One region of the Neobacillus sp. K501 genome, then DNA from elsewhere that is predicted to be linked to it. Evidence: riboswitches for the same ligand, from Rfam matches in the RefSeq annotation. Region 1 holds a riboswitch; the other holds the start of a gene.

The links. Region 1 has a riboswitch for cyclic di-AMP ahead of ACWM35_RS17165 (APC family permease). Riboswitches for the same ligand answer to the same signal wherever they lie in the genome.
Region 2: linked by a shared signal. The riboswitch ahead of ACWM35_RS10700 (TrkH family potassium uptake protein) and the one ahead of ACWM35_RS17165 (APC family permease) in region 1 are both predicted to bind cyclic di-AMP.

What each region holds. Positions count from the first base shown of each region.
Region 1 is NZ_JBSLYA010000007.1:274,202-280,459, reverse strand. Features, by position in the region: gene ACWM35_RS17170 (NCS2 family permease) at 1-875, opposite strand, end outside; gene ACWM35_RS17165 (APC family permease) at 1,013-2,839, opposite strand; cyclic di-AMP (ydaO/yuaA leader) riboswitch at 2,989-3,135, opposite strand; gene ACWM35_RS17160 (bacitracin ABC transporter ATP-binding protein) at 3,255-3,368, shown strand; gene ACWM35_RS17155 (nucleotidyltransferase domain-containing protein) at 3,407-4,198, opposite strand; gene ACWM35_RS17150 (hypothetical protein) at 4,445-4,894, shown strand; gene ACWM35_RS17145 (hypothetical protein) at 5,045-5,275, shown strand; gene ACWM35_RS17140 (DoxX family membrane protein) at 5,325-5,831, opposite strand; gene ACWM35_RS17135 (DoxX family membrane protein) at 5,986-6,258, opposite strand, start outside.
Region 2 is NZ_JBSLYA010000003.1:571,858-578,115, forward strand. Features, by position in the region: gene ACWM35_RS10695 (DinB family protein) at 403-888, opposite strand; gene ACWM35_RS10700 (TrkH family potassium uptake protein) at 1,227-2,573, opposite strand; cyclic di-AMP (ydaO/yuaA leader) riboswitch at 2,682-2,866, opposite strand; gene ACWM35_RS10705 (hypothetical protein) at 3,029-3,556, opposite strand; gene ACWM35_RS10710 (hypothetical protein) at 3,571-3,810, opposite strand; gene ACWM35_RS10715 (FAD-binding oxidoreductase) at 3,884-5,053, opposite strand; gene ACWM35_RS10720 (hypothetical protein) at 5,216-5,512, shown strand; gene ACWM35_RS10725 (metal-dependent hydrolase) at 5,616-6,242, opposite strand.

The sequences.
Region 1 (6,258 bases):
CCGACTGCTGTGGCAACCGAATCAGATAGTAAAGCCTGACGGGCACCTGGTAATTTGCCATTCTTTATTAACCCAGCTTGGTTTGCAACTCCAATCATTGTCCCTGTTGTGTCAAAAATAGTGACTAGAATAAATGAAAACACTACTGCATACAAGCTGTGTTGAATAACATCCGTAAAAGCAGTAAAGGGATTACTGATAATCATTCCCTCAGGAAGAGAAGGGAGAGAAACGAAACCTTGATCAAAGGAAAGTTGATTTGTAAAAAAGGCAATCAGTGCGGTAATAATCATTCCCAAAAATAATGAACCATTGATTCTTAGTGCCATTAAGATAAGTGTGACGGCCAGTCCAACAATGGCAAGCCATGCAGAAGGGGCACGAAGATCTCCCAAACCAACAAGGTTGGTAGGGTGAGCTGTAATAATATGAGTAAGTCTGAGGCCGATAAACGCAATGAATAATCCAATTCCCGCAGTTATGCCATGCTTCAGGTTTTCAGGAATCGCATCAATTAATTTTTCCCGGAAAGGTGTTAATGACAATATTACAAAGATGATGCCGGCAACGAAAACAGCAGCAAAGGCTGTTTCATAGGCAATATTTTGGTGGCCACCGACGACTGAGTAGGCGAAGTAGGCGTTAAGTCCCATTCCTGGTGCAATCGCAATGGGGTAATTGGCAAACAAGGCCATCCAAAGTGTTCCGATAACGGCTGAGATGATGGTTGCCGTGAAAACTTGCTCGAATGGTACACCAGCATCTGCTAAAATAACTGGGTTTACCACGACAATGTAAACCATTGTAAAGAAGGTAGTGATACCGGCAAGCAGTTCTGTTTTTGTATTAGTATGGTTCTCTTTGAGTTTAAACATGGTTTTCCTCCAAAACACGAACGTTTTTTAATAACTTAATAATAATATTCGTTTTCTATTGTTTTTTCAAGAGGGAATTATTTTATTTATACAAAAAAAGCATCCCATAATATAGGGATGCCACAAAATAGCTTATATTATTTTTTTAAGTGATAAGGAACCGTCGTGACGACTACGTTTCTTCGATACAGCAATAAGGTGCGAATCAGGACCCCAGATTGGTTATGAAGAATATTATGCCAGCCTTTTTTAGGAATAAATTGTGGGATGACCACTGTGACTTTGTAGTTGGATTCACTCGCCTTATGTTCCACAATATCAATAAATTTCGTCAGCGGGTTAATGATACTTCTATAGTGAGAATGCAATGTCACAAGTCGTACATCCGGCTGCCACTTCTTCCATTTTTCCTCAAACTTTTGCTCCTCTTCTCGATCAAAGGCAACGTATACGGCAATAATTTGATCTGGGGAAAGGGATTTAGCATAATTTATTGTGTTTTCTACGACATGAGTAATACCAGCAACAGGTACTAGGATGACATTCCCTTCAATCGGTACAGCCGGCTCACATGTAGTAATCCGGAGTTGGTCGCCAACCGCATCATAATGCTTTTTGATCCGGTGAAAAACAAAGATAATAATTGGTAAGAAAATTAAAATCGACCATACCTGCGAGAATTTTGTTAAAAAGAACATTAATGTAACGATAAAGCTAATCAAGGCTCCCGTTGTATTGATGATAAATTTTGGAATCCAACCGGTTGGTTTTTCTCTAAGCCATTTCACCATCATTCCTGTTTGCGACAATGTAAATGGAACAAACACGCCGACTGCGTAAAGAGGAATAAGATGCTCTGTTTCTGCATGAAAAGCAAGGATCAGTAAAATCGATGAAATTCCAAGGATAATGATTCCATTTGAGTACCCTAATCGGTCCCCGCGAATAAGGAACATCCTTGGAATAAACTTATCTTTAGCAAGATTAACCGCCAGCAATGGGAAGGCAGAATATCCAGTATTAGCAGCAAGAATTAAGATTAAGGCTGTTGTTCCTTGAATAAAGAAGTACATAAAGTTTCGTCCGAAAACTTCCTCTGCAATTTGTGATACCACCGTTACCTCAGCTCTCGGCGAGATGCCATAAAAATAAGCTAACGTAACGATTCCTGAAAAAAGGATCGCAAGCAATAAGCCCATCATCATTAATGTTTTAGCGGCATTGTTAGGAGCTGGATCCTTGAAGTTAGGAATCGCATTGGATATAGCTTCAACTCCAGTTAAGGCAGAGCTTCCAGAAGCAAACGCCCTTAAAAGGATAAACAGGCTGATTCCAGCCACAGGTGTACCAATTGGTGTATGCAGTTCAGGTGTCACTTGTCCGGTAGCAATATTGTAGATACCAACACCAATTAAAATAAACAAGGCTAATACGAATAAGTATACCGGATAGGCTAATATCGAAGCTGACTCCGTTACACCTCTTAGATTTAATATTGTAATAAGAATAACAAATACTATCGCAATTTCGACATTAAAGCCATGTAAATTAGGAAAAGCGGAGGTAATTGCATCCGTACCAGCCGACACACTTACCGCAACAGTAAGGATATAGTCAACCAATAATGAGCCCCCAGCAATTAAGCCTGGATTAACTCCTAGATTACTTTTAGATACTACATAAGCTCCGCCTCCGTGTGGATAAGCAAAGATAATTTGGCGATATGACAATATTAGAGCTGTTAATAGTATCAATACACCTATTGCGATAGGGACGGAATACCAAAAGGCTGCTGCTCCTAATGTAACCAACACGATTAGTATTTGTTCAGGACCATAGGCCACTGATGATAACGCATCAGAAGAAAGAATTGCTAATGCTTTCGTTTTATTAATTTTTTGTTCCCCTAATTCATGGGATTTCAAAGGTCTTCCAATTAAAAACCTTTTAATGGCTGAAACCATTATAAATACACCGCCTGCTAGTTATGTTTGTTAGTTATGTTTCCCAAAAAAGTCTAAAAGAGATTAATTTCAGGAATAAAAAAAGTGCCTACAAGTCATCAGTAAATAGACCTGTAGACACATTATTTTTCAAGCGTCACAAGCTCCACCTTCCTTCTCATATAACGCTTACGAGGTTAGCTGTCGGATTCGGACCATTGAGTAGCCCTACCTTAAAAAGGATTCACCCCTGGATTATAAAAAATAATCCGCGTAAATGGTTCCCCCGTACCGTATGGTTTCAGCGATTTAGAAATTTGAAACTGTGATTATATTACTCCTGTATTCTCAAAAAGTAAATGAATTTTTTATGAAAGAATAAAACTTATGAAAAAGGACATGTTGATGATGTATTAAATACGAAAGGAAAATGAATATGACGAAAGAAAATCGTCCGTTATTATCTGATGAATTTTTAGATGAAATAACAGAGGAAATTAATCAACTATATGGGGAGCCCCATGAAGAACAATCGGAAGAAAAGGATTAAAGAGGAAATCATGCTCGATTTCCTCTTTTTATTTATGGTTACCATACTTCATTCAAGGTTTCTCTGAATAATTGGTTCAAACGTTCGGTTGGATTAGAAATGTCCATCTTAATTTCTTTTGCATAATCCTCTAAATGCTGTATTTCCTCATTTAAAAATTGATTGATCACGACAACCTTAGGCTCTAGGTTTAGCTCTTCTCCTGCAATTTTCCGTTCTAATAACGTTTGAATGGCCATTTTTAGATCGCCTGCTTGGAGGATATCTCCGAGCAAATCTGTAAAATCGACTGGAGGAATAGTTGAATATTTTTCAATCCATTTGGCTGCAAGAATCGGCCGGAGGACATAGAAATATTTTTTTATTTTGACTTCCTCACGTTGTAAATAGTCCCTATAGTTGCCTTTGGCCATATTTAAATAATGATAGATACACGAAGGTGGAGCAAAGATGTCGGTTGCCAATTCTTTTAATTTTTCAATCGTCGAGTATTCCTGATAATAAATAATATCCGAATGCAGCCATTCCAACAGCGGTGGGTTTGATTTGCGAAATAGCTTTAACGCCTTCGTCAATTCCCAACCGCTTACATCTAAAAGGTCATCCATCGGGATTGAAATTTTATCATGCTTCGGAACCTCAATCACATCGCGCATCTGGTCAATCGAAAGATACCAGTCCGTTTTATGGACATAAATGAATCTGACATCATAATCACTGTCTTTTGATGGGAAGCCCCAGGCTCGGCTGCCGGATTCACAGGCAAATAGAATTTTCACTTCATACTCGAGTTCAATTTGTTTAAGTACTTCTAGAATATGTTCTCTCATTGAAAAACCCCCTGTATATTCAATATCTTTATTATGGGTGAAACCAAAAAAAATTGCCCCATAAAGTTTTCTTCCTACAGGAATGTAAATGAAAACAAAATATCACGATAATCCAACATGAAACATGTTCAGATCAAGGATCTGAGAATAACGCACTAGTTATTGAATATATAAACAATAAGGGGTTATGCCTGTCGCCACAGTACATGGCGCTTGCGCAATTCTGATTAACGGGAGGTGTTGATGTTGTTATCTAGGCAATTAATCATCTATTTCTTGTTATGCTTGACATCCATTGTAATGGTAAAGGAATTTACCTTTGGTCCTGATGTATTCTCTGGTAATGGAAATCCCGTTATTCTACTTTTTCCCTTCGTGATTTTAACCTTTTCCCTCTTTGGCTTTGAATGGTTTGTAAGATTAAGGGAAGCACAATTTCAATCGAAAACTTGGGGCTTCCTCTTAACTGGTGCGCTCGTTCTCTTAATCGTATCAATTATTTTAGAAACTTTCTTTGTGAAGGAACTTGTCCAGCAATTAGGAGGAACCCCCACGAATGCCGATTCACGGATTTATCGTTATCCATGGTTAAATCAATACACCAATACGTTGTTTGTTAATGTTTATACCTTTCTGATATATTTCTCTTCCTTGACCTTATTGATCACCATATCCCGTATTAAGGGTAAGTCGTAAATTCCCTCACTTCCTTTTAATTTCTTGTTCATTTTGGTTGTGGTTTTTCATTCAATTGGAATATAATAGGAATATAGATGTTCACAAAAATGTCACTATTTATCGTTAGAAGATATTACGAGCCTAATAGAAGCTTATGGAGGGGAAAAAATGATTAGGATGGCTGTAGCTAGTGTACTTGGGTTTGTATTAATTTTTATAGAATCAATGATTGTCATTAAGTTAAAAGGATATCATGGTATCGATTTTGGAGGCTTGGCACCATTCCTAAACGTTTGGGCAATGAATTTTTTCCTCGTCTACTGCATACTTACACAAGTAACAAATTGGTACCAAGAACGAACTGGTTTTGAAAGCAGTGAAGAAGATAATATTTATTAAAAACATAAAATACCTCCTCAATCACAATCGATTGAGGAGGTTTCTTTTGTTATACATGATGCTTTATCGTGTTATCTTTCATGACGGTTTTGCGGATGTATGGAGCTACCCAACGGTCTAAACCGTAACGGCCAGCGTTGTAACCTGCTGCCAAGATGATGAAGCCTAAGAAGATGTCAGTTGGGTTATGAGATACGGTTCCTGCCAGGAAGAAGCTGAAGTTCATCACTAAACCAAAGAACATTGCTGCAGTTGTTAAGCATCCTAATAATAGTCCTAAACCTACTAGCGTTTCACCCCAAGGAATAATGAAGTTGAATACATCAGCATTTGGAATCGCAAAGTTTTCTAGGAAACTTACATACCAGCTGTAGACCATATTTCCATCTGGACCTTTTACTGGGTTACCAACGGCACCCTTTAAAAATCCTGTCGCGTCGAAGCCACCTGTAATTTTATGAAAACCTGCTGTGAACCAAGCATATCCAAGATATAAACGAATAACGGTTAAAATAGCTGCAGAGATCTTATTTTCTCTTAAAAATTTGTTAAACATAATCCATTCCGCCTTTCGAAAAATTATTTGTTTTTGTTACTTTTACTATATTAGATACAAAGTTTTATTAACATGGGCAGGGTGTTAAGTTCAAAGTTTGTTCGAAATGTTTTGACAAGTATTTGAACAGCTTTATCATATTTCACAGTTGTCGTTAGGCAGTTGCTTTTCCGTTGTCAGTGACACGGTTTGTTTTCATTGTTTTACGAATGTATGGAACCACCCAGCGATCTAAGCCGAACCGTCCAGCGTTGTAACCTGCAGTCAAGATGATGAAGCCTAAGAAAATATCGGTTGGGTTATGAGATACAGTTCCAGCCAGGAAGAATGAAAAATTCATTACTAAACCAAAGAACATCGCAGCAGTTGTTAAACAACCTAAGAGAAGTCCTAAACCGATAAGTGTTTCGCCCCATGGAACGATAAA
Region 2 (6,258 bases), on a different contig from region 1:
CCCTAAATAATCCCAATTACCTAAGTGGTTTAAATTTGTTTTAATGTTTTTATTTGTACCTACACTTCAGAAAGCAACTCATTATAATCTTGTGCTTAATTGATCTTAGCATTAAATTCAATTTACCTGGTATCAATATGTCTATACTCACTATATGACCAGATTTTTAAAAAAAGCTAATGACGATTGTTCAACTAAACTCCCCTTTTGTTCAATAAGAAAAGGCCACCAATTTGGCAGCCAGATCTTCGAGTAACGCCCCCATTTGTTTAAGTACAATACTTCACAAACCCTTTTTGCTCCACAAAACAGTCCTGAAATTGCCAATGGAAAAGGCGATGCCACTTTAGAGCATCGCATCGGTTAATGAACAGAAACTAAATAAATTAATATCTATTTGAATTATTTTTTCGAATAAGAGGAAAGCCCCCGACCGATAAGGTTTGCAGAAATGGGCTTTCTTCCCAATTCTCTTGCCCAAATTGATAATTGTCCTATATGGTGAATTTCGTGAGCAATGGCATGTCGCATAACTTCACCCCAAGTATCCGTTACAATTCTTCCATCTGGCAGGGTATCGTAAAATAATTGATTTTCCATACTAGCATCCCAGTTGTTCACAAAGTTCTCTACTTCTAAATGAAATTCTGCGTCCAATTTTCGAACCTTGTTCAAGCTTTTATAATTATCGAAACTCTCCTGAAAGTCAGTTTTACCCTGTAAGATACGTATCCAACTCCACTCGACGTCAACAATGTGGAAAAGTGTTTGCAATATACTTCCCATTCCACCCGTTCGTTTTTGCAAAAGCTCTTCTTCACTTAACTCTTCACACCAACGATACCAGTCTTCTCTTACCATCCAGTTATATCTAAAAAGTGTTTGCAATAAAACCCCTCCGCAATAAGAAAATAAATTAACCGTAAAATATACTTTAGGAATATTAAAAAACCTTATTTAGTATTACAAATTCAACAGACAAAGTATAAATTCCTTGTTCAACTAAACTCCTTTAGTTCAAGAAGAAAAAGCCACCGAAATGGTAGCTTGATCTTAAAGGTGTTGAGTAGAAGGGCAGAGTCTATGGACTTATAACTCAACAAAAAGGCCGTTAATCCTGCATGGATTTACGCCCTCGTTACTATAAGCTTTTCTGGGTCACCTGAAGACCAGCCCAATTGTTATCGTTGAGGGACTGCCACTGCAGTCCCTTCCTTCGTTTTTCCCTAGCCAATTAATATTTTTTCCTCCGCATATCTCACCTTGGCTTCTTTTCGATTATATAAAAGCGCAAAAGCCATGGTTAAAGGTCCAAGCCTACCAATAAACATCATAATGGTAATCAAAACTCTGCCAAAAGTAGATAGTTCGGGAGTGAAATTTGCAGACAAACCTACTGTACCAGCAGCTGAAATCGTTTCAAATAGAAGTATACTCATATCAGCATCTTCGGAAAAAGTTAATAGGAAGAAGATGAGGAAGATAAAAAACATCCCTGCCACAACAATCGATAATGATTTATTAACCAATTCCCACGAAATTCTCCTTTTAAAAATATTTACTTCATTTCGATTCGTAATCACAGCCCAAAAAGCGAAAATGATGATGGCGAAAGTTGTGACTTTAATACCGCCTCCAGTAGACCCTGAAGATGCACCAATAAACATTAAAGCCATCATGAATACAAGGGATGAAAGGTTCATCGCCCCAATATCAATCGTATTAAAGCCTGCAGTCCTTGTTACAACGCCTTGAAAGTATGATGCCCATAGCTTATCTCCGAACTGCATATTTCCAATAGTAGCTGGATTGCTAAATTCTGAGAGCAAAATGACTAAGGGTCCTAAGATGTTTAATATGAGTGTCATAAGTAGTGCCACTTTTGAATGTAAGGATAATTTTCGAATGGATTTTTTAAAAAAGAGATCGAGAATTACTGTAAAACCAATACCTCCCGTTATAAAAAGGAAGGTGATCATTATATTTACAGTGGGATCACTTACCCATTTACTCAGATTGTCCGGTTCAAGACCAAACCCAGCATTATTAAAAGCAGAGATCGAATGGAATATTCCATAGTAAATGGCTTTCGTCAGCGGCATTTCAAATGACCAACGAATGGCTAAAACAGCTGCACCCAATAGTTCCACAATAAAAGTGATGAAAATGATCCGTTTTACCAGGCTAACAACTCCCGCAAGAGAAAAAACATTTAATGATTCTTGAAGTAATAAACGTTCCTTTAGTCCAATCTTTTTACCCAGAATAATAAACATAAATATTCCTGTGGTCATAAATCCCCAACCACCAATTTGAATCAAACATAGCAGAACGATTTCTCCAAATAATGTAAAAGTAGTTCCCGTATCTACTACCGCCAAACCTGTTACACAAACCGCAGAGGTCGCCTCAAATAAAGCATCAACGAAACTAAGTCCACGTCCCTCTTCATGTGTGGCTATTGGTAGCATAAAGAGTAACGTACCTAATAATATTAGGCTTCCGAAACCAATAACAAGTATTTGGGCAGGATGCAATTTAATTAAATTCCCATTTCTTTTTAACAACTTCAAAATAGACTCTCCTTTTTTATTAAATAATTTTAAAAGGAAAAAACCACGAAGAGAATATCTCTACGTGGCTACTTTTTGCATGATAAAAAATATGCCAAAACACGATGATTGATGTCTCTTCAAACGCTTACGAGGTTAGCTGTCGGACTCGGATCTGAATGTAACCCTACCAAGAAAGAATGCGTAAAACATCTTTTCTTAAGATTCACCCCAAGACAATAGTTTATGAGTGATTTTAACTATTGCCAAGTTGGTTCCCCCGTTTCCTAAACGGAATTAAGCGATAATAATATATTTTTTATGAAGAAATCTTACTCCCAATCATACCTATTTGTAAAGAAATAATTTAAAATGCACCCATTAATTAAAAGTAACTGAATAAAATACTGCAAAAATCCTTAAATCTCCCCCAACTTATTATTCTAATTATATATAAATCCCTTCTTCTCCCTATTTTAATCGGTGCTATCCTTCTTTTTCACAAAAAGAAGAAATCCCAGCCCGCAAAGCAATAATATAACCCCGAAGGCCGTAATGAAGACTAACGGGGAGATGATTTTTATAAATGAGAGCCCTACCATGATGACCCCTACAAGAAGATAGTGATGGATGGCGTGTAACCGAAAGGTATGCTGCTCGATATGCCAGGCGTGATGGTAACCTTGCAAGAATCCGAGACAGACCTGAAAAAGCAGAGCCATATAAGGAAAAGTTTCGAATGAAGTTCTTAAATTGCCTACGAATAGATAAACACAACCCATCCCAAGGTAAACAAATGCGATTGAGGAATGCTGCGTAGGCTTCTTTCCAGCTTGGTGGATTCGATATCCAAAGGCCGCACTAAAAGAAAAAGCAGCAAACAACCAAGTAAATAAAGTAAAGGTCAAGGAGGCTTCTTTTAACCAAAGGATATAATAGGGAAATATCACAACCTGACCGACCGAAACTACCAAAGGGACATAACGTTCACGCAATAATTTCATCCTAGGCTCCATCCTTAAAAGTAATTTTCATAAAAGATGTTTCGAAAAACACCATTGGGATCTCTTTTTAATTTTTCTTCAAGAAACGTCTCCCAGTTTGGATAAGCCGTACGAAACTGCTCCTTTGTTTGATAAGGATAATACGGGAGATAATAGGTCCCTCTGTGCTTCAGAGTCAAATCTGTCCACTCTTGAATCATGACTTTCGCATCCTCAATCTCTTTATCTTTTAAACCATGTTGGATTAAAATCACGAGTCCCAACATATCTTCATTGGCATAATTTAAAGAAGTGTAATCGTCCTTTACCGAATAACGAACGGTGATGTTATGAATTTAAAAAATCTTCCTCTTTATCATTTGCGGGGAGAATTTTCTTTAAGTCTCGAATATATTCATCAAATCGATCGACTGGAATGAAGAACTCCTGCAGCACTTCTACCCGGCCAGGTTGAGTGAATTCCATAAAGGCAGAATTTCCACGCATGACATTATTGCGGGTTACCTCTTCTCCCTCGAGGGACTTCATCAGCCTTTTTTGATTTTCCCAGAAAAGATCTTCCAATCCCCCGCCTTGTCGGCCAATATCCAGTGCCAGCTTGCCAATCCGGGCACCATGTTCTTGTTTTAGCGGTGTTTGATGATCCTCTTTTCCAGTGTTCTTGTAATCTATTACATACATTTCGTTCAAAAATGATTTCGGGGCCACACTGACTCTCGCATAATGCATCGCTGCCTCCTCTTCCCTCAGCAGTTTAGTAAAATAGGCTTCATACTCACTTGTTTTGATTTCCTTTGTATGGATGGTGTAAGTGTCATTTTCCGTTAATTCAAGTGTGACATCCAAAATGACACCGAATAATCCATAACCACCCAATACATACTTCATCCAATCTTCTGAGTCTTTTCGAGTAACGGTTTTGATCTCCCCTGTTGGAGTCAAGATGGTCATTTCCTTGACGGTTCCTGCCATGTGCCCAAAACGGATATCCCGCCCATGTGCATTTACGGAGAGTGATCCACCTATCGTGAAAATCGACTGGGACTGGGTCACTTTAAGTGCGAGCCCGTAAGGCTGAACCGCTTCTTGAACATCTTCCCAGGTCGCCCCGCTATCAACTTTTACCGTTTTTTTCTGTTGATCGATTTCAAGGACTTTATTAAACGTCTTCATATCTAATACAATGCTATCCGTGTAATACGTGTGACCGCCTTGCGAATGCTGCAATCCAGCGATAGAAATATGCTGGCCCTTTTCATTGGCTTCCTTAACAATTTTTTGTAATTCAATCCGATCTCCAGTTTTGACAATTCTTTCGATCCGTTCAGGCAGCAGACCTGCATAATCGGTTGTCAAATTGCTCTGTGAGAGGCCGTATTTTCTTTTTTGAATAGGGATGTTTAAAACCACGGCGATAACAAAGATACACACTACTGTACCAAGAAACCAAGGGTTTTTATGTAAAGACTGTTTTTTTCTTATAGGTGGTGTATTCACCAAACCAACTCCAAATAGTGTAATATTACACTAATTTTAACAGGGTTTGTAAAAAAATTGCAATACTAGATTTAACATCCAGAGCCACTCTGGTTAACAGAAAGGCACTTTGGCACCATAGACATATAGTATAGGGAACTCACGGCTAAAGGAGAGATGAATATGATGAATTATTATCCTGAACATTTGAGGCCACACGGGGGCGGCGGTCATGCTTCTTGGGGACATGGTGGCGGCCATGCTAGTTGGCATCACGGTGGCGGTTATCCTGGTTGGGGACAGGGTGGACATTGGCATGGAGGCTACTATCCTAGCGGATTTGGTGTCGGTACATTAACCGGTCTAGCCTTAGGGGCAGCGGCATCACCTAGTGCTTATCCAGTACCAACTCCTTACCCATATCCTTACCCTGCTCCCTACCCGTATTCCGGTACTTATCCATACCCGCCACAATATTAAATTTGTAATCATGGAAAAAGCTCCAATCTCACCTAACTCAGATGGTGAGATTGGAGCTTTTATTGTATATCTCCATTTTCATGCGGGATTTACGCTTCTTAATCTATAATTCTATCGAAGTAAAGGGTAAAAACAGCTTAACCCCGCGTCTATTAAACGGAAGAATTTTTGAATCCGCGATTAAGTGACTGATGTATCCAGCGATACACGTATAGTAAATTCCATCTATCCTTAGTGAGGCTTCTAATTGTAAGGCGATCACTCCGAAGAAGATTACACCGAGTATAGAATGGGTATAGCTGCGGTGCGAAACAATCGACGCGATGATGATATATACTCCAAGCAGTATTAACCATGTTTCCGTTAATGAAACACCACCCGCGATCACACCGATTCCGGTTATCGTCAGCATATGCTTTTGTTTAATCATCGTGGAGACAGCCATAATCGCCAATCCACTCGCGATCCCAAACCATTTCTCCGCTGCACTTCCTTCATACAAACTATAAAATATCATTAGAAGCCCAATTAACGGGGCCACTGCCCGGATCACTTTATGTGATAGGGTGATTTTTCCACGAAGTTTTCCATCAATGTCTAGATCCGGCATTAACCCAGACACACTCCCTATCCCTACGAATAATAAAGTCTCAGCAATAGTAGCCTGAGAAGTGTTGGCCACGATAAATCCTGCTGCGGCTCCAATTGTTGCATGTCCGGTACCATTCAAAGTTAACTCCACCTTT